4 regions of the Selenihalanaerobacter shriftii genome follow, and region 4 is predicted to be linked to each of the others. Evidence: riboswitches for the same ligand, from Rfam matches in the RefSeq annotation. Region 4 holds a riboswitch; each other region holds the start of a gene.

Region 1 (7,743 bases), on a different contig from region 4:
CCAATTTTAATCAAAGACCAAGAGGGGCAATGGATTCCGGTTAAACCAACACCTCATGTAGTTAATAATGTTTCTAAAGAATTTAAGTCTTCAAATAAGGTTTCATTTAGAAATATTAAGAATTATAGACCAAACTCTCATGATGCTTATTATACTATTGGCACTGTTACTGCTCCGAATGGCAGTAAATCATTATTATGGTTTCAGATGGACAAGATGTCACATGCTATTGGACCAGGTCGTTCTTGTCAAGATTGTCATGCTACAGCTCAGCAAAAATATAAGTCTCAATGGACCTATACTGGACAAGTACCAACAGAAAAAGTTAGTGGTAGTCATTGGGTAGTAGCAGATAAACAGGGTTTAAGGATAGAAGATATCCAAGTGGAAGAAGATTTTACATTAGGTAAAGGATATGAATTAGAAGATTTTGCTTACTGGGTTTATGAAGATGATTTTAAAGCTAATGGAGATTTTGCATTACCTAAGCTTAATACAACTTCTTTTGAAGGAAATCCTCATCAAGTAAAGTAGCCAATTATTAAAAAATATAATTAAAGTAATACAGATTAAGATCTCCTATTATCACTTAGGAGGTCTTAATTAAAATTAAAATAATGCTATTAAGTTTAAAAAGGATAGTAAATTAAAAGTTGAAGTTGCTTTCTTATATGATGAAGTTTTTTACCGATTTTAAGGTTAATTTTTGCCATGGAATACCTCCTGTTTGAATTCTTGTGCACTATAACATATTTTGATATAATATAAAGCATGGATTATATTGCACATGTATACATCATATTGTAACAGTAAGAAGGGAGTAAGGTCAATGGCAGCTAAGAATCTATCATTTAAAGCAGGAGTTAAAGCAGGAGTACCTATTGCTTTAGGATATATACCTATAGCAATTACTTTCGGTTTAGTGGCAAAATCAACTGGGGTACCAGATTATATTAGCATTATGATGTCACTATTAGTATTTGCTGGAGCAAGTCAATTTGTAGCAGTTAATTTACTAGCATTAAGTACAGGACACTGGCAAATCATAGTTACTACTTTGATTGTTAATTTAAGACACTTTCTAATGTCAGCATCAATGGCGCAAAGAATTAAAAAGAATACTCCTAAAGGATTAAGAGCATTATTAGCATTTGGAATTACTGATGAAACATTTTCCATAGCATCGTTACGACCTGAAAATGAATTGAGTTTTCATTTTGTATTAGGATTAAACTTAGTTAGTTATAGTAGTTGGGTTTTAGGAACTGCCGGAGGAGTCTTCTTAGGTATGGGATTACCACAAACACTTCAAACTAGCATGGGAATTGCTCTTTATGCTATGTTCATTGGGATATTAGTTCCTAATTTAAAGAAATCTTATGCAATCTTAATTGTATCTTTGATTACAGTAGTAATTAATACTTTTTTAAGTTGGACTTCATTTTTTAGCAGTATTTCAACAGGATGGAGAGTAGTAATCACAACTATATTAGCATCGGCACTTGGAAGCTATTTCTTTCCTAAGGAGGCGGTTTAGTAATGGAAAATTTAATAGTTTTAATAATTGGTATGGCTGTGGTTACTTATGTCCCTCGGATGTTACCTATTGTTTTATTACAAGATATGGAGTTACCTAATTCTTTGCGGAGATTTTTAGAGTTTATTCCGTTTGCAGCCATAGGTGCATTGATTTTTCCGGGAATTTTATCATCTACTGGAAGTAAAGAATCAGCAATTATTGGTGGAATAGTTGCAATCAGTTTAGCTATTTTTGAAATCAATTTATTATTAATAGTAGTTAGTAGTATTTTTGGAGTCTTTTTCTGGGAAATAACATTTTGATTATTCAATTATTTAGATAAAAATGCAGGAATTTACTGTTAGAGTATATAAATAAAGTAATATGGAAAATATTACTAAAATATAATATTGTTTTTAAAAGATTATATTAATCCTCGAAAATGGCACATCTATTGAAAGATAGGGTCGCAAAGAGTTAAATCTAAGGCAAGATCTTTGATTTTGTTATGATTGTTAACTTGTCGAAGGGAATAGGTTCTAAAGATGTTAAGATTATTTTAGAAGTATTAAGCCTTATTTCTCTTAGATATGCTAAAAGAGGAATAAGGTTTATTCTATTTATAAAAAAAGGAGGTGAATTTATGAAAGGTGTTTTCAATAAAATACAAGCTAGTATTAAGAATAAATTAATAATATTATTTTTAATACTATTATCAATAGCTATAATTACTATAAGTTATTTAGAATTAAAAACAACAAAAGAAATAATAAAACATAATTTTATTAAAAAGACTATTCATGAAATTGAACAAGCTGATAATATGATTAACCTATATCTTCAAACTTTAAAAGAAGACTGTAAGATGTTAGCAACAAATCCTATTATTCAGAATCTTAACCAGCAAACTTCTACTTCTTATGTGAATAAATCAACAAATCAGGCATTACAAAGGATTAGTCCCAATCCAAAGCTTCATAGACTATTTAAAAATTTCATTGAATCACATTCTAAGTTATCATATGTATATATTACAACTAAAAATGGAAGTTATATACAGTGGCCTAAAAAAGTAAATGTAAATAATTATAATCCCAAAACAAAGCCTTTTTATAAAAAAGCTATAAAGAATAAAGAAGATGTAATCATAACAGATCCTTACTATCAGTCTTTCAACAAATCATTTAATATTAGTTTAGCTACAACAATTGATAATGATCATGGAAAAACTATAGGAGTTCAAGGGATGGATATTAAACTAGATAGTTTAGTAAGGATAGTAGAGGATATTAAAATTAAGGACACAGGATATATAATTCTAGCTACTGATGAAGGAATTATTTTAGCAAATCCTAAAAGACCAGAATTAAACTTTCAGGATATCAGCAGCCTTGAAATTGAAGAATTAAATAATATAAAGGAAATGCAAAAAGCCAATTTTGAAACAGTTATGAATAATAAGGGGTATTTTATCAGTCTATATACTTCTCCTCAGACTAATTTAAAATTTATATCAATAATTGAAAAGGCTGAGTTGATGAAAATTTCAAATCAAATATCCAAAGTAATATTTTGGATAATACTTATAGTTGTAATTGCTATTATAATACTTAATATAATTTTAACTAATAAATGCTTACAACCTTTAACTATAGTTACTAATTTTGCTCAGAATATTTCTAATAATTTTAGTGATGATAAGTTGAGTATTTCATCATTAGAAGTAAATTCTAATGATGAAATAGGAGAATTAGCAATAGCTCTTAATAAGATGCAAGATAGATTATATAATAGGGTAACCAGATTGAATGAAACAAATGAAAAGTTATATAAAAAAAAGAAAGAGTTACAAAAATATTTTGATATTTCAGAGGTCATATTTTTAGTTTTAAATCAAGATAAAGAAGTAACTTTAATTAATAAAAAAGGATGTGAAATCCTAGGATATTCTCAAGAAGAAATTATAGGTAAAGATTGGTTTAATAATTTTGTTAAAAAAGGAGATTTAAAATTAAGATCACTATTTACTGAAATGATAAATGAAAATCCAGAGGCCATTAAATGTTGTGAAAGTGAAATCATAACTAACGAAGGTGAATTCCGAAAAATAAGTTGGCATAATACGATTTTAAGAGATAAGAATGGTGGTTTTCAAGAAATGGTTAGTTCAGGTATAGATATTACTGAAAAAGAATTATTAAAGGCGGAACTTAAAAGTAAAGAATTGAAGACTGAATTTTTTGCTAGTTTATCACATGAATTAAAAACACCGTTAAACATTATATTTTCTGCCTTAAAGATGTTGGACTTATATTTGAATAAAAAGGCAGATTTAGAAGAAAGTAAACAGATTAATAGATATTTAAATATGATTAATCAAAATGGTTATAGAGTTTTAAGATTAGTAAATAATTTAATAGATATTAATAAAATAAATAATAATTCATTTGAATTAGATTTGCAGGATTATGATATAGTAGAGGTTATTAAAGAGATAGTCGATTCAGTTAAAGATTATATAGAGAATAAAGATAGGGTATTACATTTTAATATAGATGTTAATAAAAGAGTAATAGCTTGTGACCCATTTAATATTGAAAGAATCATGTTAAACCTCTTATCTAATGCTGTTAAATTTACAGATGAAGATGATATAATATCAGTTAATATCAAAGAGCAAGAAGAAAATATTATGATTTCAGTTAAAGATACAGGGGTAGGCATTCCAGAAGCAAAGCAAGACGTAATATTTAAAAGATATGGACAAGCAGATAAATCGCTTATAAGGAATAGTGAAGGAAGTGGAATTGGATTATCTATTGTTAAATTACTTGTAGAAATGCATGATGGTGGGATTAGAGTAGAGAGTGAATATGGAAAAGGAAGTGAATTCATTGTAAAACTACCAGTTAAAAGAATATCAGAAGAGAAATTAAAAGAGGATTATAGGTATGCGAGTCAAAGTCTTGATAGTAGAATAGGTATAGAATTCTGTGATGTAAGTAGATAAAGAATTATAAAAAGCTACCATTTTGGTGTTTTTTTACTTAATTTGCAGGTAAATGTTAAAAGATGAAGAATAGAATAATTAAAAGGGATGCTAATAGCAAGGAGGAATGAATATATCATATGGATGCTAAAAATCAACAAGAGGTTATAAAGAGGGCGATAAAAGAGAGAAGTGTTAGAGGAAGTCTAGAATGTGAAGTAGCTCAAGAGATTGCTTCAGAATTAGAAGTAGAACCAATGAAAGTTGGAGAAGTAGCTAAAGGCTTAAATCTTACATTAAAGAACTGCAAAGGTAAGTGTTAATTTTAGTTATTAATGGAATTTATATAACATAATTTATTTATATTTTTCTGGACATAAGAGCTATTCTATGTTACAATATTTTATGGAATGGTCAATAGTTTTCTAGAAATATTGGCGAAAAATATGATCTTTAAATTTTATGGAGGGATTTTTAGTGACATTAACTGGAACAGTAAAGTGGTTTGATGCTAAGAAAGGATATGGATTTATTGAGAGCGAAGAAGGAGACGATATTTTTGTACACTTCTCTGCAATCGAAGAAGAAGGATTCAAAGCTTTAGAAGATGGACAAGAAGTAGAATTTGGAATCGTTGAGGGAGAAAAAGGTCCTCAAGCTGAAAACGTAACTAAATTATAATCTATAAATTGGTTAGTGAACTTCTTGAAAGAATAAATTGAATCCAAAGCCTAGGCAGATATCTGCCTAGGCTTTTTTTATTCTTAATAAAAATAGAGATTTAAGAATAAAAAAAATTAAATCGCAAAAAGTATATACAGTAGGAATTAAAATTAAAAAAAGTGGAGGTGGTGAAATGAAAAAAAAGAAGGTTATAGTAATTTTGATTTTTTTCTTAGTCATAGGTGGATGGTTACTAACTACTCAATTACGAAATCAAATAAAACCTACTCAGAATAGACAAGCACCAGACTTTTGGAGTTTAGCTCCTGATACTAGATTAATGGCAAGAACTATTTCTGCTGAAGCTAGAGGAGAACTGTATCAAGGTCAAGTGGCAGTAGGAGCTGTAATCATGAATCGCGTTCAAGATTCCAGGTTTCCAAATACAGTAGCAGGGGTGATATATCAACCATGGGCTTTTACAGCTGTTGCTTACGGTCAAATTTGGAATCATACTCCTAATAGTACAACAGTTAGAGCTACTATGGATGCAATGTCTGGATGGGATCCTAGTTATGGAGCGGTATATTATTATAACCCAGTAAAAGTAACATCTAATTGGATTTTCTCTAGAGACACAATTAGAACTCTTGGTAAGCACGTTTTTGCTCGTTAAGGAAGGAGGGATATTTTTGAAACGTAACTTTCTCATTTTATTTCTAGTTATAACTTTATCAGTAGTAGGGTATTGGGGATTCAAAACTAACCGAATCTTAGCCCAATGGGAATTGCAAGCTGAGAATCAATATAGAAATGCTTTTCAAGAATTAAATACTCATCTTAATTCTTTAGAAGGCGAATTAGCTACTGCTTTAGTAACTAAATCTAATGAACGTAGATTGGTTAAGTTAAATAATATCTGGCGAGATGCTTTTGCTGCTCAAGAAGATTTAGGAGAGTTACCGATTGCAGGTGCATCTTTAGTTGAACTTAAGAATCTATTAGCTAAGTTAGAGACTTATACATATAGGTTATCTCAAGAAAATATAAATCAGAACTTATCTAGCAAGGATTGGGATACTCTTAATCAATTACATAAGCAGGTTAAAGTAACAGCTACTGATTTAGAAAATGTTCACAACAAAATTGAAAAAGAAAAATTTAGATGGTCAAAGCAAAGACATATAATCTTAGAAGAAAAAGATTTAGATAGTAACTCAATCTTAAGTAGTCTACAAATTTTAGATAAGAAGTTAAATCTAACTCAAGGTGACTTAAAACTAACACAAAAGTCAGTTGATGACTTTTTATTGCAGTTAGGAAAAGTAAAAGAAGAAAAAATTGAGGATAATGAAGCCATAGATATAGCTCAAAACTTTTTGGGGGCTAGAAGTAGAAATTTTAACTTTAAATTAGCTGAAAATCAAGTTGAAAGCAAGAATATAATTACTGTAGCTGCTGATTCAGGAGATCTAAATAAACATCAAATTATTTTTGATATTAGTAGAATTCAAGGCGAAGTAATTTGGTTTTTAGAAAATAGAGATTATGATGATCCAGAGATAGATTCTAATCAAGTTAAAAAGTTTGCCCAAGACTTTGTTAACCAAAATAATTATGATGATTTAGTAATTACAGGAGTTGATATGACGAGAGATATTGGTACAGTGAATTTAGTTCCAAAGATGAAAAATGTATTAATCTATCCACAAGAAGTTAGAGTAAAGGTCGCTTTAGATAATGGCGATATTATAGGGTTTAATGGACGTCAGCTTTTATCTAATAGAAATATAGCTATTAATTTAAAACCTGAATTAAGTTTAGAAGAAGCTAAAAAGAGGGTTAATCAACGCCTAGACTTAAAGAAAAATAATTTAGTAGTAATTAGAAATGACAGAGGAAAAAATGTATTAAGCTATGAATTTATTGGTCAACTTAAGAAGGATCAATATAAAATATATATCAATGCTGAGACCGGTAGAGAAGAAAAAGTAATCAAATTTTCTTAAAACTTGACAAAAATCGTCAAAAGTTTTATAATAAAGATAACAAAATAATAATTTACTCTTCATCTAGTGTGTTACTGATGAGCAGGCATTAACTAGGAAGGGGTACTATATATCTTTGAAGTGGTCTAACTTTGGAGATAGCCAGTACCCTTTCCTAGTTTTTTTATTTGCACCTACTTTTTCCATGTTAAATTTAAATGTTAATTAGTTTATTTTATCTAATTCGGGAAACATAGAATTATAGAGAATAATATAGGAGGCAGAATAGATGTTAAGCTCTGATCAGAGTTCAAATCCTAATTACCGAATTGAGAAAATTCTAAATAATAATGTAATACTAGCTAGTATTAATAGTGAAGAAGAGATAATAGTAATTGGAAAGGGATTAGGCTTTAATAGTTCAATAGGTGATGTAATATCAGCAGATGATTCTAGGATTAATAAGACTTTTATAGCCATAGATGAAGAGAATAAGAATAAATATCAAAAACTAGTGGAAACTGTTGATGAAGAGGTAATAGGTGTAACTGAAGATATTATAGTCATGGCTAGTGAAAAATTAG
Region 2 (7,743 bases), on a different contig from region 4:
ATTATAGGTTTTTGCTGTCATAAGTATAAGTAAATTTCATGAAAATTAGCTTTATCATTGCAAATATTTATAGTAACTAAACTAAAAATATTACAAAGTAAAATGCCATTATTATGTTTATTCGACAAAAAATAATATTCTCCTTTGAAGAAATTATGGATGATTACTAGGATAATACAATATCAGAAAGATTTTCGCTATAATAAAATTATACTAGGTAATTCAAATCAATTCTGAAACCGAAGTTTATCCAAAATGACAGAGCACTGGACTCCAAATCCAGGTGCTGCGGGTTCAAGTCCTGCCACCCGTGCCATTTTTTTATATTTAAAAAAATATGCATATTAGTACATAGTTTGGACTAGCAATACTTGACAATTATAATAAATTATTATATAATTTAGTTGCCCCTATGTTAGGGGGGCAATAGGATAAAAAATTAAGGAGTGATTATGGATGCTTACAGTTACTGATAAGGCAGTTGAAAAGTTTCAAGAACTGTTAGAGGATGAGAATAAACCAAAAGCTTTAATTAGAATTTTTCTACAGTCAATTGGCTGAGGTGGCCCAGACTATGGATTGACTCTTGTAGAGTCAAAAAATGATGATGATGAATTAGTCGAAGCTAAAGGGCTTAAATTTATTTTAAGCTCAAAAATTGTTGATCAATTGAACGGAGCACAAATTGATTATAAAAAGTCATTCTTTGGTAGTGGATTTGCTATCACTGGCGGCAATCAGCCACAAGGCAGTTGTTAATTAAAATATTTAAATAAACTATATATTAACTAAAGAAAGCCTGTTCTCGTTAACGAGAACAGGCTTTCTTTATTATTCATAATAAAGAATCATTGCTAAAGAGCACTAAGGTTATAATAAATGTCGAAAAATAAAAGGATTAACAGAAAAATTACAGAATGATACATATATATAGATAATGGATATATATATCATTCTTCTAAAGGCATTTATGAATTCATGTGGATTATTGTAACTATATTGATAGTCTTTTGTTAGCAATTAGTAAGAATGATATGTTAAAATATTAACTGAAAAGTCAATAATTTGTTGAGGGAGCTTATATTTTGAAATTCAATAATTTTGTTATAGGGAGCTGTAATTTATGGGTGATATAGTTGTTAAGTCTAAATTTATTCCTCCTAGATGTCAAAATAGGTTTTGGCATAATAAATTTTTGTGGAGAAAATATAAAAAAATCAAAGAGTATCCCTTAATGATTTTAGAAGGTGGTCCAGGTTACGGTAAGACTACTACGTTAGTTAATTTTCTTACTACTAATTCTCCAGATGCTCATTATTGGTATAGTATTGAAGAAAAGAAGATTGATACTACTACTTTTTGGATTAACTTAGTTAATGCTTTTGGAGTTGGGAATAAAAAAATTGAAAATGCTACTTCTTCTTTATTACAAGAATTAAAACAAAAAGATTTAAGTATAAATACATTCATAAAAAAATTAATTAATATTTTAATAGATAATTTAACTACTGACACCTATTTAATACTTGATAATTTTCATCTTGTTTTAAATAATGAATCGATTTTAGAATCTCTTAGTTATTTTATAGAATCACTTTTTTCTTCACTGCATTTAGTAATTTTAAGTAGGCAAAAGGTCCAATTTCCTAAATTATCTACTTGGCAGGTAAAGGGGGAAGTAGCAATAGTTAAAGAGAGAGATTTTATATTAGATCAGCAACAAGTAGAAGAATTGATTTCAGTACAATATGACCTTCAACTTAATACTTCTGAGATAGAAAAGATAATTAAGACGACGGATGGATGGTTGCTAGCTATTGATTTAATGGCTAGAAAATTGAAAGAAGGAATGAAATTAGAAGAAATCTTGTCTAAGGAAGATAATACTTTTGAGATGATTTTTGATTATTTAAAGTATGAAATCTTAGATGATTTAAATCATAGGTTGAAAGAGTTTTTATTGAAGACTGCTATATTAAAGAAGTTAGATGTTAGGATTTGTGATCAATTATTAGATATTGATAATAGCCAAATGATATTAGAGAAATTAGTTACTAAATCAAGTTTTATTGAAAGAATAGATCAAGGTCAATATCGTTATGGAAAACATTTTCATGAAGCTTTAAAAACGAGAACGGATAAAGTATATGATCAAGATGAATTACATGATAAGGCTAAAAAAATTTATTTAAAGAATAATTATTTTGACGAAGTTTTATATCATAGTCAAGAACTAGAAGAAAATGATGAAATAGCTCAATTAGCAGTTGCACATAGTAAAGAATGGTTAAAAGATAATGAATTTGGTTTATTACGAAAATATTTAACAGCTTTATCTGAGGAAGCATTCCATGCTTATCCATTATTATTAATCTATAGAGGAAATTTAAATTGTTGCTTAGAAGAATTTGAATTGATGATTGAGAATTATCAACAAGCAAAATATATCTTTCAGCGACAGAATAATAATGAAGGTATAGTTATAGCTTTAATAAGACTTACTAGATCATATTTTTATATAAAATCCACTAAAGGTTTAGATTATTTTCAAAAATTAAAGGGATATAAAAGAGAATTATCAACAGACCAAAAGGATATGTATACATATTTAAAGATTAAGAGTAAACTTATACAAGGTGAGGTTAAAGAAGCAGATAATTTAGTAAAAGATGTTCAAATTAGTGATAAGTATTATAATAGTTTAAAATCTAGTCTTGCTTTTAGAAAAGGTAATTTAAAGGAAGCTTTAAAGTTAATAAGAAAAGTAGGAGATTTTAATAAATATTTTTGGAATTCGATTTCTTTTCATAATAATCCGCTTTTTTATCCTATATTATATCATTTATTTAGAGGTGAAGTTGATGAAGCCCAGACGTATATATGGGAAAAATTAAAATCATGTAATGGAATTAATAAATCATTACTAGAATCATATCTAGTATTTAGTTATCGTTTATCTAGTGCTCATCTGATAGAGTATTATAATAAAGAATATATTCATATATTAGATGCTATAAATAAGCTATCTTCTCCTTTAGATTTAACTTGGCATAAGTTCGAAGTATTAGCACAATTAGTTTCTTTCCAAGCATTCTATGGGAATATAGAAGAAGGAATAAAATATGGCAAAAAAGGTTTAACGTATGCTGATGAACAAAGAGATAAATTTGCTAAAGGTATTCTGTTACGAGGACTTGGTTTTAACTATTACTTTAATGAAGAATTAATGAAGGCAGAAAATCATTTTAAAAAATCTAGATATATTTTTATAAATATAAATAATAAATTACAATTAGCTTCTTCATTAATGTGGCTAGCATTAACATTATTTAAACTTAATAAAGAAGTTGAGTTTGAAATTATTATGAGTAAATTTTTACAAATAATCCAGGAGAATTCATATGAATATCTTATTTTAAAGTCATCATTAATTGGTACTAGTGACCCTAATTATTTTATTCCTATTTTGATAGAAGCTCGTAAGTTGAAGGTTAAATCTGACTATGTTAATAAATTATTAAATGAACTTGGTTTATCAAAATTAAATAGGCATCCGGGGTACCCTTTAAGGGTCCAAGCTTTAGGTGATTTTAAATTATTTCGTGGAAGAGAAGAAGTTGTAGAAGAGGATTGGAAAAGAAAGAAAGCTAAAGAGCTTTTTAAATTATTCTTAGTTAATCATAAAAAATTAATTTCTAGAGGAAAGATTTGTAATTTATTATGGGCAGATAAAGCGATTGAGGCAGCTAAAAGAAGTTTTAATGTAACATTAAATGCATTGAATAAAATTTTAGAGCCAACAAGGTCAGCACAAGAAGAACCATATTTCATCATTAGACAAGGATCTTCTTATGGCTTAAATATAAGTATTGCTTATGATTATGATGTAGCTCTATTTGAAAAGTTGTTTAACAAAGGCAAGAAAGCAGATGAATATATAATTAGGATAAACTATTACCGCCAAGCTATTAATCTATATAAAGGTGACTTATTACCAGGTGATTTATATCAAGATTGGATTACTAAAGAAAGAGAAAGATTCATGAGTTTATTTTTAGATATGGCTGATGAATTATTAATATATTATTATCAGAATAGGGAATATGAAAAATGTATTAAATTAACAGATAGAATGTTAGAGATTAATAAACACTTTGAACAGGCATATTTTTATAAAATGAAAAGCTATAATCAAATGGGGCAACGGTCTTTTGCAATTAAAGCTTATCAGAGTTGTAAAAAAGTTTTAAATGAGGAATTAAAGATTAATCCTAATTCTAGGATAGAAGAGTATTATAGGTCAATAACTTTATAGTTTGAATATATTAAAGGAGTCATCTTATTAATAAGATGACTCCTTTAATTATTTATTTAGGTATGTAAGTACATTGTAAGTGAGATGTAATCAGTTAGAAAGGTTAATATGTTAAAATATAGTAGAATAAGAATTATATTAAAGGAATTGGAATAATAAATGAAGAATAAAAAACTATTTGTCATTTATATATATAGGCTAAAAAGATTTTGAAAGGAGAAATGGTTTGAAACCAAATAGTAGTGAACTTAATGAACTGAATATGACACTAAATAAAAAATTAGTAAAATTATCTAAGTTAGTTGAAGTAAAGAATGATTTAGTAAATAAAGAAATCATAAATTTGAGCAAAGAAATAGATAAAATAGTATTAAAGATACTTAATAAAGAAGGAAAAAAGAGATAATAGTCGAAATAACTAATATAATATACAAGAAATATACTTTATATATAAATGCATACATAATAAGCTTATTAGCGACAAATTTTTTGTATAAACTTATATAATTTATAACTACATAATATTTTATAGGATGTTTTTTATATGATATTGCATGTGCGACAACTCACAAGATTAATAATTAAAATTTTCCGTGAGAAAGGCATACCTTTTGTAAAGAAAGGGACGCAAAGCTATGAGTCTAAGGTATAGTTGATTTTATACTAAGACTGTCTGGCTTCCATGGGATAGGTGTAACAACAAACCTTATCCCTAATTAGGGATAAGGTTTGTTGTTTTTGGCTTTTATCATATATATTTAGAGATTTAAATTAGTTAGGGAGGTGATAGCTTGGCTAAATCTAGTCAGGTATTTCAAAACATAATAGATGACTTAAATTATAGTTTGAAGCACAACATAGAATCTTTAGAAGATATCATTGATAAGACTGAAGACTTCTATGGATTGATTTCAAACCGATTACCTGAGATTGAAGAGAATATAGATGAAACTATTGAGGAAACTAAATTATTAATTAATTATTTTATAGAAACTGATGAACCTGAATCTGAAATCGATACTAACTTTCAAATGAATGAGGTGTTAGAAAACTTAGAAGAGAAGATTCATCAGGTCTATGATTCATTATCAGCTAGAGATAAAGTATCTGAGATATTAGATGATTTTATAATGGATAATGATGAAGAAGAAGCTCAATTCATGGAAGTATTAAATTTAATTGAAGAGTTAGAAGAAGTATTAAGTGAGCTAGAAGACCTTTCAATTAATGCTATTATAGTTTCAGCTAAGGCTGGCAAAGATGGGGCAGGCTTTAGAGTGATCTCTAATGAGATTAATCGTTTAGCTGCTAATATTAAAGATAAGTATGAATTTATTGAAGAGAGTATATTAACTTTACAGAAGTGGTATCAAGGGTTTACAGGTGATTTAAATGAGTTAGGAACAATTGAAGAAAATATTTCATCTAATTACCGAATGGAAATTAAAGAGATATTTGAAGATATATTAGATTCATTACAGACTATTGCAGATATGTTAAAGGACTTTATGGGACATATTCAACAATCTGTAGAACCTATCTACGATATTATTATTCTAGCTCAAAATCAAGATATAATTAGACAGAATTTAGAGAACTTAATTGAAATTATGTTAAGTACTCAACAAGAGATTAAGGATTTTGAGGTAGCTAATAGTGAAGAGGAAGTTATTTTAAACAAGTTAGTCTTTATTACTGAAGTGTTAAATTTATCTAAAAAATTAATGAATAACATTTTGAAGCAATTACACGATTCATTATTCACGATTCAAGAAGAGTTTACTCAGATGAGTTCTGATTTGAATGAGATTAGAGAGGATGGGGAGCAGTTAAGTCTCTTTTTTGCTGGAGGTTCTAATGGATCTGGATCGACAGATAAGGTTAGTTTAGAATTGATTTATCAAAGATTAATTGATTTTATTCCTAAATTAACAAGTGAATTAGAGGGAATAGAAGATAGATATTCCCATTTAATCAGTGATAAAGCAGTGTTTTATGAAAATATGAATAAGATTCAAGATCAATTCTCAGATATTAGTGGGGTTGCAGGTCAATTTAATAAGATTAAACTTTTGGCTAAGATTGAATTTACCCGGATGTTAGGTACTAAGAAAGATTTTGCCAAAGATATTGAATCAGCAATTAAAGATTTCATTGACTCTAGTAAATATAATCAACAGGCATATAATGACTTAAAAGAAAATTTAGAGACTAATTACAGTCAGTTTATAGATATATCGGTAGAAGTTAAAAATAAGATTAATCAATCTACCCAAACTATTGCAGATTCAGAAGAAAAATTATTATTAACTAAGCAGTTAATTAAGGAAGCTATTCAAGCTTTACAGCAATCTATTGATGGTTTAGTCTGTGAAATAGAGACAGTTAATCAGCAGATAGATGAATGCTACACTTTACAAGATCAAGGAGAAGAAATTATTGATTCTTTAGAAGAGTTTGAGTGTAAAGCTTTACAATTAAAAGAAGATTATTTAACAAAAATAGGTCAAGATGATTGGGTAGGACATAATGAAAGACTACAGGAGTTAATGAATGAATTTACTAGTTATTTAGAACGAAAGACAGCTCAGGAGGAAATTACTGATTTAGAGATAGATGTAGGTAGTGAAGGAGGAGAACTAACATTATTTTAAGAGAGGAGGTAGGATTAATGAGAGTTAAGGAATCACAGGATGAGGTAATGATTTACATAGAAAGTAAGAATATAGATATTACTAATTCTAAACAATTAAAAGAGAAGATATTTTCATTTATTGACCAAGGGATTAAAGAAATCATTCTAGATTTTTCTGAAGTGCAGATGATTGATAGTTCTGGTATAGGGAAATTATTATTAAGCCAAAAAAGATTGAGTGAGGTTAATAGTAAATTATCTTTAGTTAATATTAAAAGTGATTATATAGAAAAAATTATTAAGTTAATTCATCTAGATGAAGTTATTGAGGTGAAGGAGGGATAATATGGTTGCTGATTCAGCAATAGAACTACAGATTCCGGAAGAGTTAACTATCTATACTGTACAATCTTTTAAAGATAAGATTCTAGGCAGATTAGATATTAAAGAAGATTTAATTTTAAATTGTCAAGATATGAATATTATTGATGGAGCAGGTATTCAATTATTATTATCTTTAGAAAAGACAGCTTTAAATGAAGAATTTAATATATTCTTTAAGAGTCCTACAGACAGTTTTAAAGAGAGCTTAAAGTTAGCAGGAGTTAGTGAACTATTCAATGTAATTGAGGAGGAAGTGAATGATGGGCAAGAAGATATTAATTGTTGATGATTCAAGAACTGTTCGTTCTTCAGTTAAGTATACTTTAAAAAAAGAAGGGTATGAAGTTATCGTAGCTAAAAATGGAGAAGATGGTTTACAAAAGTTAAAAGAGAATGATTCACCTACTGA
Region 3 (7,743 bases), on a different contig from region 4:
CCTGGAATTCCAGCTAGATTTGCTGGGATTGTACATAAATCAGACATATACATCTGTAATGGATCATCACTCTTCTCTCCAATCTTAAATGCTGTTGATGGAGAAGTTGGTGAAATTATAACATCATAATCTTCGAATACTTTTTCAAAATCATCCTTAATTAATGTTCTAACCTTCTGTGCCTTAAGATAATAAGCATCATAATATCCAGAACTTAGAGCATAAGTTCCTAGCATAATTCTACGCTTAACCTCATCTCCAAACCCTTCACTACGAGTCTTCTTAAACATATCAATTAATCCATCAGCATTTTCAGAGCGATAACCATATCTAACTCCGTCATAACGAGCTAAATTTGAACTAGCCTCTGCTGGTGCTATTAAATAATAAGTCGGCAAAGCATACTCTGTATGTGGTAAAGAAACTTCCTCACAAGTAGCTCCTAATTCCTCTAATTTTTCAATAGCTGCTTCTACTGCTTCCTTCACCTCAGCATCTATTCCCTCACCAAAGTATTCTTTAGGAATTCCAATCTTCATTTCAGATACATCATCGACTAAAGCTTCAGTAAAGTCCGGTACTTCTCTATCAACCGAAGTGGAATCATGTGGGCCATGACCACAAATATAATTTAAAGCTAAAGCACAATCCGTCACATCTTTAGAAAATGGTCCAATTTGGTCTAATGAAGAAGCAAAAGCTACTAATCCATATCTAGACACAAATCCATAAGTAGGTTTCATTCCTACTACACCACATAACGCAGCTGGCTGTCTAATTGAACCACCAGTATCAGACCCTAAAGAGATAAGGGCTTCTCCGGCAGCAACCGCTGCTGCTGACCCTCCACTAGAACCTCCTGGTACTCTCTCTAAATCCCAAGGATTCTTAGTAGTAAAGAAACCAGAGTTCTCAGTAGAAGAACCCATAGCAAATTCATCTAAATTCGTCTTGCCAATCATAATAGTATCAGCATTATCTAATTTTTCAACTACTGTTGCATTATAAGGCGGCTTAAAGTTATGTAAGATATTTGAAGAACAAGTAGTCTTTATTCCTTCAGTACACATATTATCTTTAATAGCTACTGGTATTCCTGCTAAAGGACTTATTTCTTCACCATTAGCAAGCATTTCATCTACCTTTTTAGCTTTGTCCAATGCTACTTCTTTAGTTAAAGTCATATAAGCTTGTACATCATCTTCTATTTCTTCAATTCGTTCATAAATAGCTTCTACTACCTCTTGTGCGCTTGCTTCACCAGCTTTTAACTTCTCATGCAATTCATGAGCAGTTAATTCATAAAATTTCATTCCAGTCCCTCCTTAACCGATTTACTCTCCAGTTTCTATAACCTTAGGTACTTTAAATGACCCATCTTTCTTTTCTGGAGCATTCTCTAAAGCAATATCCCGATCTAATGACTCTTCTACAACATCTTCTCTAAAAACATTCTTAATCGGCAAAGCATGAGCTGTTGGTTCAACACCTTCAGTATCCAACTCATTTAGCTTGTCCGCATAATCTAAAATATCATTTAATTGATCTGTCATTTTTTCTTCTTCTTCTGTTGATAATTCTAACCTAGCTAACATAGCTACCTTCTCTACTGTAGCCTGGTCAATCTTCATTAACTTCACCACCCTTTCATATATACATCTAGATACCTTTTATCATTATAACATAGCCTGGGAATTGAAGCAACAATCTCTAATAATGGTTAATATAAAGTTAGTATATACAGTTATAAAGGAAATAATTACAAATAAAATGGTCAACATACCCTAATCTCACAAGATATATTGACCATCTAATTATATATTATTGGCTTATTGAGTAATTTATCTTCATATAATAAGTTTAAAGAAGTAATATTATTATATATTGGTTACTTTATCGTCTATATTATCTACTAAATCTTCACTGTCTTTAGCAATCTGTTCTAACATATCCTGTAAATGTGATACTGATTCTGCTACTTCTTCAAACTTAGAATTTATCTCTTCAGTAGAAGCCCAAATTTCTTCAGTAGAAGCACTTGTTTCCTCTGTCTTACTGGCTTGGTCTTCACTTGTTTCAATTACATCATCCATATTTTCAGTAATTAAGTTTGAAGCTTCAGAGATTGAATCAAAAATATCAACAATACTATTCTCATCAGATTCTTCAGTACCTATAGTAATTTCACGCATATTATGTGTAGCACCTTTTACTCCATTAATTATATCTTGGATTTTTTGCGTTGAGGTCGCACTCCTTTCAGCTAACTCTCTAATTTCATCAGCCACTACTGCAAAACCTCTACCTTGTTCTCCAGCCCGTGCTGCCTCAATTGCAGCATTTAAAGCTAATAGATTCGTCTGCTCAGTAATCTCCATAATTGTATTGGAAATTTCGCCAATCTGTTCAACTTTATTTTCTAAATTCTTCATGGATTCAATCGCATCATCTAAAATCCTATTACCATATTCAATCTTTTGATCTGTATTCTTAATTTCAGAAAATGTTTTTTCTCCTGCTGAATATATATCATGGGAACGATCAGATAATTCTTCAATAGTAGTAGAAACCTCTCCAATGACTTTACTGACCTCACCTATTGAATCTCTAGATTGATTAGTATTCTGATTAACTTGCGTCACACTCGCAGTTGCTTCTTGTAAGACTGTCTCTAAATGTTCAGCATTTTCATAAATATCTTTGATGATTTGACGAATAGTACTCAACATATAATTATAAGACTCACCTAATTCACCTATCTCATCTTCACTGTCAATTTCAATCTTCTGTGAGAAGTCTCCAGCTGCTACTGTCTGGCTAACTTCTACTAAATCTAGAATTGGTCCTGTAATTCTCTTAGCAAAGAAATTAATAATTAAACCAGCAATCAATAATAAGATGATACTAATCATAATCACCCTATTTCTAGATTCATTCATAGCTGCTGCAGTTTCATTGAAATCAAGACCTATCCTTAAAGCCATTCCATTATACGGAACTATTATTTCATAAATGTAATCATTCTTTAATTCCAATAACTGAGTCTTATATTCTCCATTTTTAATTACTTGCCCTAGCATACCTTGATTCTTTTTAACATAATTCTTTAATTCTGCCTTGAATTTTTTATAATTACTGCTACTCTCCGTTATTTGTAAGTTCTTATCTATAATTGTTATGTAAGAGATTGCTTCTTGGCTACTGACTTGGTCTATAATCTTTTGTAAACCTATTTTCTCATTCAGAGTAGTTAAAACACTAGCATCCATCCCTACTTGAACTATACCTGGTTTATCTAATCTACCGACTCCAACAAACTTAAATAAAGTATTATCTACATCACGAACCATAGCTTTTTGAGCTACCACTTTATCTGGATTATCTAATATCGCTCTAAATGGATAAGCTTGTGCCTCTGGATCATCTGGAAAAGTAAACCCTAATCCGTCTGTAAAATTAGTTAAAGTTACTGTTCCATTGCCATCAGTAATCCAAAATTCATCAATCCCAGTCTCTTTAGATAATTTAATTAGATCTTGATTATTAATATCACCTGCTGCTACTAAATTAGCTAATAATTTAGCTTCAGCTATCATATCTTGTTCTAATACATTTTCAGCTTGTTTATAAGCAGTTTCAGCATTCATACTACTAGTCTTAATTATATCTGCTAATACTTCACCTTGCCTTCTAAAATTAGCCATCGTTTCTGTATGGTTTTTATAAATAAGATAGCCAGAAATAGTTGTTACTACTAAGACTAAAATCACCATCATTAAAGCTACTAATTTAAATCTTAAATTAGAACGTAACTTCTCAACTAAATTCATACTTATTATCTCTCCTTACTTGATAAATAAAATTAATAAAACCCTACCCTCAATTAATAAAAGAGGGATAGGGTTAATCCACTTATAAACCTATCATCCCCTCCGGCAGTCTGACAATCATAGCATATATTATACCGTAGATTCAAGACTTTGCGACCTTACCTTTCGATAAGCGTGCTATTTTACCAGGGATATTTTAATTTATGTAAATTATATTTACTACTCATATGTAGTATTATTATACATATAGTCTAATTTTGTAGTAATTTGCCTTGTAATCTTAATTATATCAGTTGTCTCAAATACTGTCAAGGTAACATAAATTATCTTGATTAAATTATAATCCATTATATATAATAAAAAGAGGTAGCAATTAATCATTTTGTAATTTATTAATAAAGTTGCAAGGGGAAACTACAAAAAAGGGGGAGTTGCTACCTCTTTAAATTTATCATCTATTAAATTAATTTTAAGGGGTTAAAATTATTAATCAATGGTTATTTATTTCTACTTACTTATTTTCTGTTTTCTTATAAGGGATTCGTTTAGACGGTTCGAACTGACTTTTTGCCTCTTTTAAAATTTCTTCATACATACCAATGTTTCTATCTTCTAAATGATCAAAGATCATAGGGGATTTAGTACCGAAACTTACATTCTTAATAGGATCATTATCTAATTCGACAGCAATAATTTCTTCAACGCCTCGGGCTTGAGCTAATTTCTGTGCGATTGGACTTACAATCATACTATGACCAAAGTTATAATTATTACCAGCGTCAGGTCCGACAGCATTTACACCAATCATATATACATGATTGTCATATGCTCTAGCTTTATTTGTCATTTCCCAAATATCAAAGCTTCTTAATAAGGCTGATGGTCTAAGAATTACTTCTGCTCCTCTAACAGCTAACAATCTACTTAATTCTGGGAAATCACCATCATAACAAAGGATCATTCCAATCTTACCTAATTCAGTATCATATACTTTTGCCTCTCCACCCGGAGTAGCCCAGCCGCCTCCAGCTAATCTTTCTGTAGGGAAAGGATGAGTCTTACGATAAACTCCTACTACTTCGCCATCAGGTCCAATTAGAGCTGACGAATTATAAACAACACCTGGTTCTTCACCACATTCATAAGTTGGTAAAACAACATAAACTCCATGTTTTTTAGCAGCTTCTGCTACTGGATCAGTTACTTTACCTGGAATAGGACTTACTAATTCATATAACTCATCAGCTGACATAGCAGGATCAAATCCTGTAGTTATACTCTCAGGAAAAACGATCAATTCAGCTTCATATTCATCTACAGCTTTATCTATCCATTTAACAACCTTATTTAAATTAGCTTCTACATCATTAGGTTTAACAGCGATTTGTACACCTGCTGCTACAAAATTTTTCATATCTATTCACTCCTTAAATTATGCTATCTGATTAACAGCATCTTTATCAGCACAGATTTGTGTTCCAGTCTTACCTTCAATAGCTTCTAAAGCTTGGTCTAAAGAAGTAATAATAGCTCTCTCTCCACCATTCTTCACAAAGTCCACTACAGCTTGTACTTTAGGTCCCATGCTACCAGTACCAAAATGACCTTCTGCTTGGTATTCTTCCATCTCGGCGATAGTTAGTATACCTAAATTCTCTTGTTGTGGAGTACCAAAATTAATTGCTACATTTGGTACATCAGTTAAAATCATCAAAATATCAGCATCTACCTCTTCAGCTAATTTACGAGTAGCCAAGTCTTTATCAATAACTGCTTCAACACCAGATAGTTGTTCGTTCTCATCTTCAACTACTGGAATTCCTCCACCTCCAGAAGCTACAACAACATTGTCATTAGCAATTAATTCTTTGATAGATTCTGTTTCTACAATCTTTTGTGGTACAGGGGAAGCAACAACTTTTCTCCAGCCTCGTCCACTATCTTCTATCCAGTTTTCATCCTTTTCTTCCATAGCCTTTTTAGCTTCTTCTTCAGAATAAAAAGGACCAACTGGCTTAGTAGGATTTGCAAAAGCCTCATCGTCTTCATTAACAACTACCTGAGTTACTGTAGTAAGCACATTCTTATTAATATCTAATTCTCTAAAAACATTTCCTAAAGATTGTTGTACCATATAACCAATTTGTCCCTGAGTCTGTGCCCCACAAATTTCTAAAGGCATAGGTGGTACTTCATCACTACCAGCTTCATGCTGAATTAAAAGACTACCTACTTGCGGACCATTACCATGACTAACTACAACCTCATAGCCACTATCAATTAACTTAGCTATCTGTTCACAAGCATTCTTAACATTAGCTAACTGTTCATCAGCAGTGCCTTCCTGTCCAGCCTGTAAAATTGCGTTTCCTCCTAATGCTACTGCCACTCTCTTCTCCATTATTCAATCACCTTTCCAATTTATGATTTAATATTCTCAAAATTAATAGCCAAAATATATAATCTATTATTTAATTCAAAAGTTAAGTTTAAAAGAGACCAAGGAGGACTGAACTAAAAGATGTAATCCACCTTGGCCTTTTTTAATAGGACTCTAATTTATAGAATATCTTAATTGATTCTTACTCCATTCCGTCAAAAGCAACTACACGAGAAATACTAGATTCACCGTCTACCATTCTCCAAGGGAAACATCCAATAGTAGTTCTTTGATTTAATAATTCATCAATTTCTCCACCCATGTTCTCAACATGAATGATTCCTTCTGGGAATAATTTAGTGTGCATTAACTGACGACCTTCATCAGGGAAAATTTCAGTTAACGGCTTACCAAGCTTTTCTTCACACTCTTCAGCTAAGTCTGGTCTTAACTTACGAATAACTGTATTCATTGGGTGATCTGCAGAACCACAATCAACACCAACCCACTTAATTTCTTTCTCCATACACCATTCAGCAAATTCCATGTTAGGTCCAGGATGCTTGCACATATAAGCTTCTTCATCAGCTTCTTCCTTATTATATGCATAATGATGGTATCCTGTATGGATAATTAAAATATCACCTGTCTTAACTTCTACTCTTTCTTCGATCATTTCTGGAGTATAAATTCCATACTCTCCTACAGCATCGCTAACGTCAACTACTGCTGCTGGTCCAACTAAATCTTCTAAAGGAATACTAGCAATATCTCTACCAGCAGTCCAGAAATGGCGCTCTCCGTCTAAGTGAGTACCAACATGGTTACTAGTTCTAATAATTTGACCATTTACCCTTTCAGTAGATAGTCTTTTGAAATACTTCATTTCAAATGGTTCATAAGTTGGCCAAGGTGGTGTAGAAGTACTTAATGGTTGAGTTAAATCATACATTTTCATTATAAATCGCCCCTTTTAAATTTTTTAGTTTTTATTTATAGATTATTAGGGGAAGATCCTAAAATCTATCCCCTAATCTAATCCGCATAGTAATTAAACCACTTCTATCTTTGGTCTATCTCCATCTAAAAGTTCATCAATAACTTCTTCATTATGCTCTCCTAATTCAGGAGCCCGTGGCTTAGAATCTTCTTCAGGTAAATTAGTCATCTTAATTGGATTACCAGCTACTGCCATGTCTTCTTCATACCCATCTAAGTCAAGTAACATATTCCTAGCTTGTACTTGTGGATAATCGAATAACTTATCAACAGTATTAATAGGGCTAGTCGGTACTCCATGATTATCAATTATCTCTACCCATTCATCAACAGTCTTTTTAGCTAACTCTTCACCTAAGACTTCATTTAATTCCTCGATGTTATCTGATCTATCAGCATTAGTCTTAAAGCGAGAATCATCTATTAAATCTTCACGGCCAATTGCTTCACATAACTTGCCCCATAGAGTATCATTCCCAGCTGCAATTACAAACCAACCATCCTTAGCTTCGAAAGCCTGGAAAGGAGTAATAG
Region 4 (7,743 bases):
TAATTGTTTACAATGTTATAAGTGTGGGGGGATGTGTCAAGAGAGTGATAGGTTTGACTATACGCCTAGACAGATAATTGAACAAATAATTGATGGTTTAGAAGATAAAGTATTAAATAGTAGAGCTATTTGGATGTGTGGAACTTGTGATAAATGTGAAGTAAAATGTCCTTCAGGAATAAATATGAAAAAGATAATGCAAGTTCTGCGAAAAATGGCTAGAGAAAAAGGAGTTGAACCGAATACCTCTCGAATTAATAGAAGATTTGAAAAGAAAGCTCACTGTCCTAAGAGAAAAAATGATCAAGATCAATAAATTATAATAACTATACCTATATTATGTACTTATTGCCTAAGGTTCCTTATTGGAGTCTTAGGTTTTTTATTATGTACATACTCTATAATCAAGTTTATTAAATAATCATAATTAATAAATAAACATGGTTGACAAATAATCACATTTATAATAATATATTACTAGGAGTACTTTAAAGTTTAAACTGGGGGTGTTAATTAATTTAAATTTAGTTACTGTTATCAGTTAGAGAAGTAGAGAAGTCAGTAAAACCAAGGAGGGGAATATCTACATGACAGTACAAAAAGAAGATATTGATCGATTAGGAGATAATAAGAAAGAATCGAATCAAGTATTTTATATTTCATTGGGTATTGTATTTGCTATAGTCTTTTGGGGTTTATTAATGCCAGAAAATTTTGAAAATACGGCAAATTCAATCTTTAACTTCTTAGTAAGTAAATTTGGTTGGTTTTATTTAACTTCTATGTTTTCATTTGTGGTTTTTTCGATCTGGATTGCTTTTAGTAAATATGGCAGTATTAAATTAGGGCCAGATGATGCAGAGCCTGAATATAGCATAATTTCTTGGTTTGCTATGTTATTTAGTGCAGGTATGGGAATTGGACTTGTTTTTTGGGGAGTTGCAGAACCTTTAAATCATTATATGGCGCCTTTAGGTGCTCAAGGAGGAACAACAGCTGCTGCAAATTTTGCAATAAAAAAATCCTTTTTTCATTGGGGATTACACCCTTGGGCTAATTATAGTGTTTTTGCGTTAGCTTTAGCTTATATGCAGTTTAGAAAAGGTAAGCCAGGGTTGACTAGTAGTATATTTATTCCGTTAATTGGAGAGGAGAGAGCCTCAGGGAGTATTGGTAAGTTTATTGATATTCTAGCTATCTTTGCAACTGTAGCAGGAGTAGCAACTTCTTTAGGTTTAGGTACTTTACAAATCAATAGTGGACTTAATCATTTGTTTGGTATACCAGAGACTGGTTTAGTACAGATAATCATTGTAGCTGTAGTAACTCTTTTATTTATGATTTCAGCAGTTAGTGGATTAGATAAAGGTATTAAGATTTTATCAAATACGAACATAACCTTAGCTGTTCTTTTAGTAGTGGCAGCAATTATTATTGGTCCTACCGTATTGATTATCAATGCATTTACTGAAGGGGTAGGTGCTTATTTAAATTCATTTATTAAAGATAGTTTACAAATTGGAGCATTTAGTGATAGTAGCTGGTATGGCAGCTGGACTATCTTTTATTGGGCTTGGTGGATTGCTTGGGCTCCATTTGTAGGCACCTTTATAGCACGTATCTCAAGAGGTAGGACCATAAGAGAATTCGTCGGAGGAGTTCTATTAGCTCCTACACTAGCATCATTTATTTGGTTTGCTACATTCGGTTCTCTAGGTATTAATTTAGGGACAGGAATTGCCAGTAAAGCTATAGAATCAACTCCAACAGCTTTTTTCGTTGTTATGCAAAATTATCCTTTAGGTAGTTTAATATCATTTATAGCAATCTGTTTACTCTGTACTTTCTTCATTACATCTGCTGATTCCGCTACATTTGTGTTAGGTATGATGTCATCTAATGGAGATTTAAACCCAACTACCAAAAGAAAATTAATTTGGGGGGCAATTCAATCCTCATTAGCTTTAGCACTTATGTTAGCTGGTGGCTTATCTATGTTACAGACAGCTTCGATAGCAGCTGCCTTTCCATTTGTATTTGTAATGATATTTGGTATGGTTTCTTTAATTAAAGCTCTTAGAAATGAAGAAGTTGTTAACTAAATATATTTAATAGCTCCCCGAGTATTAGGTAGTTTATAAAGCTAGCTAATACTTGGGTTTTATATTTTATACTTATAATAGCATAGTTACATTTAAATGTCAATCATGATTATAAATTAAACATGATTATACAATGGAAAATAATAGTTAATATTATAGTATAATTTCTGCATTATATTTAAAATAACTGATTAATATATAAGATGATTTGTTCAATATGACCTTTTTGTGTTCTTATCATAAGATATTAATATTTTGGTTTTTTAATAGGAGATTAAAAAAATTTATAGTATTATATAAAAGAGGGAATAAAATAAAAAAGATATTTAAATTATACTACATAAGGAGGAGAGGAATGATGATGAAATTATATCAATTTGAAACATGTCCATTCTGTATAAAGGTGAGAAATAAACTAGATGAGCTAGGGTTAGATTATGAAACTATAGAAACTCCTAGAGATAGAGATAAGAGAACAAAGGTAAAAGAGTTAACTGGTCAAATTCTAGTACCAGTTTTAGAAGATAATGATGGGACTGTAGTATATGACTCTAGTAGAATAGTTGAATATTTAGATGAGCAGTATGGTAATTAATTAATAATAAATATATTTTAATGATTAATTTCATTGTATGATTTTTACAATAACTATTTGGAATACTGGTATATTATAGTATATTATGGACAAATGTCCCCTTGACATTAAATATGGAAGAAGATATAATATGTTGTAAATAGTTAAATTTTGTGTTTATTATAAAAACAAAGAATATTATTAGCATTTTTCCTCGAAAAAGGCACACTTATTGAAAGGTGAGGTCGCAAAGCTCTAAATCTAAGGTATGGTATTTGACTATTAATAATATCATGCTATGATCGTTAAGCTACCGAAGGTAATAAAGGTTATCAGGGATAGCCCTATTCTTCTATGAGGAATAGGGTTTTTTAATTTAAAAAGGTTTAAGGGGAAATGTATTATGAATGGTAATGATCTGAAGAGGACATTTTTAGCTTGGAAAGAATTCACATCAGGACAGAAGGTAAGTATCACGGTTAGGGAGACGGTTTTAAAGGCATGGCAACGGTGTGAGGAGTTAGGTGCTCCTATTGATGGGTTAAATGTACAGCAGTTACTTACTAAAGATCTAAATGGGTTAAAGGATAATAATAGAGAATTAATTAAAGCTGCTAAGCCTTTAATGAAGCAGTTATTTTCTCAAATAGATTATTCAAAATCATTATTAATATTAGCTGATAGTGAAGGTTATCTTATAGAAATAGCAGGTAATCAAGAAATGCAGGAACATTTAAATGAATTAGATATTACTGAAGGGGTACAAGTTTCGGAAGTAGAAATGGGAAATAACTGTGTTGATTGTAGTATTAGATTACAAAAACCAATCAAGATTGAAGGACCAGAACATTATAATAGATCATTTCATAATTGGAATTGTTATGGCTCTCCAATACACAATGATGATAATCAGATTGAAGGAGTTTTAAGCTTGATAACTCCATTATCCAATTCTAATTCATATAGTTTAGGGTTAATAATATCTACGACTAAAGCTATTGAAAACCAGTTAATATTAAATAGACGTAAATTAGTAGTTGACTCAAACTCTAATTTAGTCGATACTTTTTCAAAGATAATTGAATTAAAACATTTATATACTTCAAAACATAGTAAAGATGTGGCAATGTATTCAAAAGCAATCGGTATAGAGCTTGGTTTAGATGAAAAGTCTATGTATAATTTAAGATACGCTGCGTTATTACATGATATAGGGAAAGTAGGTATTTCTGATAATATTTTAAATAAACCTACTTCATTGACTGACCAGGAGTATAAGGAAGTACAAAAGCATCCAATAATTGGAGCTAATTTATTAAAACAAGTCGATTTAAGTGATGAAATAATATTGGGAGTTCGCCATCATCATGAGTATTTTAACGGAAATGGTTATCCTGATAAGCTCCAAGGAAGTGAATTATCTATAATAGCAAGAATCATTGCTGTTGCTGATGCGTTTGAAGCGATGACGTCTAAAAGACCTTATAGAAATCCATTTTCCAAAAATGAAGCAGTTTGTGAATTAAAGGCTTGTGCTGGGAGTCAATTTGACCCTGAGTTAGTCAAGGTGTTTATTAAAGCTTTAGACAATAAAGATATTTTTAATATTGCTTTATAAATTTATATTAATTTTTTATAATTTATTAAGTCCTATTTTTTAGGGCTTTCTTTTAAGCCATTACACTAATCAAGATTATATAATCATCGCGTTTAGAATAATAGGGTTGCTTAAGTTAAGGGGGAGGGATATAAAGGTTACAGCATCTCATATTCAACAAAAAGCTTCTTCTATTCAGGAATTACAGAAAATAGTTGAAGATTTTGAAGTTTAAAAGCATAAAGCTAATATCTTAATATTAAGATATTAGCTTTATTTTGCAAGGGGAGACTTATAATTTTCTATAGGGGGATAATATATGAAAAGAATAATGTCATTTTTTAATAATAGTCTTAGGAATAAGTTGATTACTTTATTACTATTAATTTCTTTAGTGCCTGTAATTATATTAAGTTATTTAGGAATTAACAAAATAGAATCTGTATTAAAAGAGAATTTTGTCCAATCTACCACTAAAGAAATTAGACAAGTAGATAATGCTATTAATCTATATTTTGAAACTGTTAAAGAGAATTGTCAAATGCTAGCAAGTAATAATTTTATCAAACAGGCAGATGAGACAATAACTACTTATATGAATAAAACGACTGAAGAAGAATTAAATATGACTCCATTACAGAATGGAGGTGTTGAAGCTAAGATTTATAAAAAGTTTCTTCATTTTGCTAAAACTCATCCTAAATCAGCATATGTATATATGGCCACTAAAAATGGAGGATATATTCAGTGGCCTGCTAATTCTCTTATGAAGAATTATGATCCAAGGGAGAGGCCTTTTTATAAGACTGCCATGGAGAATAAAGGTGAAGTAGTTAGAACAGAACCATATTATTTTGCAGCTGATGATGCAGTAATTGTAAGTACGGTGACAACTATTAAAGACAAAGCAGGAGAAATAATAGGTGTTCAAGGATTAGATGTTAGTTTAAAGGGCTTAACTAATATGGTAAAAGAGATAGAAATAGGTAAGACCGGTTATATGATTGTAACTACTGGTGATGGGACTATTTTAGCTCATCCGAAGCGTCCAGAGTTAAATTTTAAGAGCATAAAGAAGTTAGGTGTAGATAAATTAAATAATATATCAAAATTAAAGAATAGTAATTTTGAAACAAGAATGAATCAACAGGATTACTTAATGAATGTATATACATCGCCTGAGACTGGTTGGAAGTTTATATCAGTTATGAAGAAGTCAGAGCTAACCAGTAAATTAAGTAATATATATAAATTAGTTCTAGGGATAGTCTTGATAGCAGCGATTATAATCATAATAATAGCAGTAATCTTTTCTAATAGATTTACAGAACCAATAATTGCTGCTACAGATTTTGCACAAAAGATTGCTAAAGGTAATTTGGATATTAAGTCACTTGATAATGAATTAGATGGAGAGATTGGTAGCTTAAGTCAAGCACTTAATGACATGCAGAGTAGTCTAAAAGATATGATTGCTAATTTAATTAATACAATTGAAGATCTATCAGCATATAGTGAAGAACTATCTGCTTCAGCAGAAGAAGGTAATGCTGTAATTGAAAGTAGTAATCAAAATATTGAAGGAATGACAGCAAGTATACAGCAGATTTCAGCAACTAGTCAAGAAGTAACTGGCTTAGCACAAGAAGCAAATTCACAAGCAGAAATAGGAAGTAGCAAAGTTGAAGAGTTAACTAGTATTACAGAAGTTAACGAAGCAGTAAATAATGCTGTAAATTCTATTGATGAGTTAGATTCAAACTCACAAGAGATAGGTAAAATTATAGAACTAATTACAAATATAGCAGAACAGACTAATCTGTTAGCCTTAAATGCAGCAATAGAAGCAGCTAGAGCAGGCGAGCATGGTCAAGGATTTGCAGTGGTAGCTGAGGAAATTAGAGAATTAGCTGAAGAAACTGCTAAAGCAACCCAGGAGATTGATACGTTAATTAAGGATACTCAAGATAAATCGGAAGATGGATTACAAGCAGTAAAACAAGTAGAAGATAAGGTTAAAGATAGAAATGAATTAGTAAAAGAGACCGGTAAAGTTTTTGCTAAAATTAAAGAATCAATTGAAGAAACATCAGCCCATATTCAACAAACAGCGGCATCTACTCAAGGCTTAGCTGAAAACAGTGATGAGGTGATGAATGCTTCGCAGGATATTAATAATATGTCAGAGGAAGTAACAAAGTCATCTCAAGAATTAGCTAATATGGCACAAAAGTTACAAGGATTAATTGAAAAATTTAGGATTTAAATTTATTAGTGGCCAATATATCTTTTTGAAGATATATTGGCCATTTATATGTATAATTAAGAAAAATAGTATTATACTGTTGAAAAAATAGATTTAAAGGTAAAAAATAAAGGGATTAATCTAATGGTATCTAAATTTTATATATAGTAGATATTTTTAGGGTATTAAATAATAGTTTATGATTTAATAAAATAAATATAATGGAAGGATAGGTATCTTTATGCATGAAAAAGGTGGGGCCTTTACAAATAGCATTAAAATTAAATTAATTATCATATTTTTATTAGTTTCATTAATACCAGTAATTATTTTAGGATATTTAGTTATGGATAAGTTTAAAGAAGAACTAAAAAATAATTTTATTAAAGCTACTAGTAGAGAAATTAGACATGTAGATCGAAATATTAGTCTATATTTTAAAGCTGTTAAAGAAGATACTAGAATGTTAGCAACAAACCCTATTGTTAAAGAAGCAGATGAGAGTCTTACTACTTATATGAACAAGACTAAACCACAAGAGTTGCAGTTGACTCCATTAAAGAAAGGCGGGGTTGAAGCAGATATTTATGAAGTGTTTTCTCATTTTGCTAAAAATCATTCTAAAGTTTCAAGTGTGTATTTAGGAACTAAGTCTGGAGGCTATGTACAGTGGCCTGCTATTTCTCTTTCTACCAAGAATTATGATCCTAGGAAAAGACCTTTTTATAAGGGAGCAATGAAGGATAAGGATAAAGTAGCAATTACTGATCCATATTATTGGTCTGCTAATGATACGACTAATGTTAGTGTAGTAACAACTGTAAAAGATAATAATGGAAGAATTATAGGTGTCCAAGGAATTGATATTAGTTTAGATAGTCTAACAAGAATGATAGAGGATATTAAGATTGGGGAGACTGGATATGTAATTGTGACTAATAATCAAGGGAGTATTTTAGCACATTCTCAGAATGCTGAATTAAATTTCAAGAGTATTAAATCATTAGGAGTTAATAAATTAAATAATATAGAAAGTATTAATCAAGCTAGCTTTGAAGCAGTTATGAATGGTAAGAATTATTTTATGAATCTTCGTAATTCATCTCAAACAAATTTAAAATTTATAGCAGTAATTGAAAAGAAGGAATTAACTGAGCGAGTTGATAATATATACAAAATAATATTTTGGATTATATTTATTTTAACTATCATAATAATCGTCATA

Evidence for each region. A riboswitch is a leader RNA that binds a small molecule or an ion and turns the genes downstream of it on or off. The one in region 4 is predicted to bind cyclic di-GMP.
Region 1: linked by a shared signal. The riboswitch ahead of B5D41_RS14005 (ATP-binding protein) and the one ahead of B5D41_RS03400 (HD domain-containing phosphohydrolase) in region 4 are both predicted to bind cyclic di-GMP.
Region 2: linked by a shared signal. The riboswitch ahead of B5D41_RS03635 (methyl-accepting chemotaxis protein) and the one ahead of B5D41_RS03400 (HD domain-containing phosphohydrolase) in region 4 are both predicted to bind cyclic di-GMP.
Region 3: linked by a shared signal. The riboswitch ahead of B5D41_RS01850 (methyl-accepting chemotaxis protein) and the one ahead of B5D41_RS03400 (HD domain-containing phosphohydrolase) in region 4 are both predicted to bind cyclic di-GMP.

Annotation. Positions count from the first base shown of each region.
Region 1 covers NZ_FUWM01000021.1:10,124-17,866, reverse strand. Annotated here, with positions in the region: gene B5D41_RS11170 (cytochrome c3 family protein) at 1-534, shown strand, start outside; gene B5D41_RS11165 (AzlC family ABC transporter permease) at 830-1,537, shown strand; gene B5D41_RS11160 (AzlD domain-containing protein) at 1,540-1,842, shown strand; cyclic di-GMP riboswitch class I at 1,954-2,047, shown strand; gene B5D41_RS14005 (ATP-binding protein) at 2,163-4,529, shown strand; gene B5D41_RS11140 (hypothetical protein) at 4,649-4,831, shown strand; gene B5D41_RS11135 (cold-shock protein) at 4,986-5,189, shown strand; gene B5D41_RS11130 (cell wall hydrolase) at 5,365-5,847, shown strand; gene B5D41_RS11125 (PepSY1/2 domain-containing protein) at 5,864-7,180, shown strand; gene glcT (glucose PTS transporter transcription antiterminator GlcT) at 7,449-7,743, shown strand, end outside.
Region 2 covers NZ_FUWM01000006.1:46,961-54,703, reverse strand. Annotated here, with positions in the region: gene B5D41_RS03650 (hypothetical protein) at 580-759, shown strand; gene B5D41_RS03645 (AfsR/SARP family transcriptional regulator) at 1,124-4,315, shown strand; gene B5D41_RS03640 (hypothetical protein) at 4,542-4,721, shown strand; cyclic di-GMP riboswitch class I at 4,907-5,000, shown strand; gene B5D41_RS03635 (methyl-accepting chemotaxis protein) at 5,107-6,969, shown strand; gene B5D41_RS03630 (STAS domain-containing protein) at 6,987-7,295, shown strand; gene B5D41_RS03625 (STAS domain-containing protein) at 7,297-7,620, shown strand; gene B5D41_RS03620 (response regulator) at 7,595-7,743, shown strand, end outside.
Region 3 covers NZ_FUWM01000004.1:94,284-102,026, forward strand. Annotated here, with positions in the region: gene gatA (Asp-tRNA(Asn)/Glu-tRNA(Gln) amidotransferase subunit GatA) at 1-1,313, opposite strand, end outside; gene gatC (Asp-tRNA(Asn)/Glu-tRNA(Gln) amidotransferase subunit GatC) at 1,335-1,631, opposite strand; gene B5D41_RS01850 (methyl-accepting chemotaxis protein) at 1,878-3,830, opposite strand; cyclic di-GMP riboswitch class I at 3,932-4,019, opposite strand; gene B5D41_RS01855 (carbon-nitrogen hydrolase family protein) at 4,342-5,244, opposite strand; gene arcC (carbamate kinase) at 5,263-6,231, opposite strand; gene B5D41_RS01865 (cyclase family protein) at 6,413-7,168, opposite strand; gene B5D41_RS01870 (CaiB/BaiF CoA transferase family protein) at 7,262-7,743, opposite strand, start outside.
Region 4 covers NZ_FUWM01000005.1:200,273-208,015, forward strand. Annotated here, with positions in the region: gene B5D41_RS03385 (4Fe-4S dicluster domain-containing protein) at 1-316, shown strand, start outside; gene B5D41_RS03390 (glycine betaine uptake BCCT transporter) at 588-2,102, shown strand; gene B5D41_RS03395 (glutathione S-transferase family protein) at 2,461-2,697, shown strand; cyclic di-GMP riboswitch class I at 2,889-2,994, shown strand; gene B5D41_RS03400 (HD domain-containing phosphohydrolase) at 3,080-4,294, shown strand; gene B5D41_RS03405 (methyl-accepting chemotaxis protein) at 4,593-6,539, shown strand; gene B5D41_RS03410 (HAMP domain-containing protein) at 6,760-7,743, shown strand, end outside.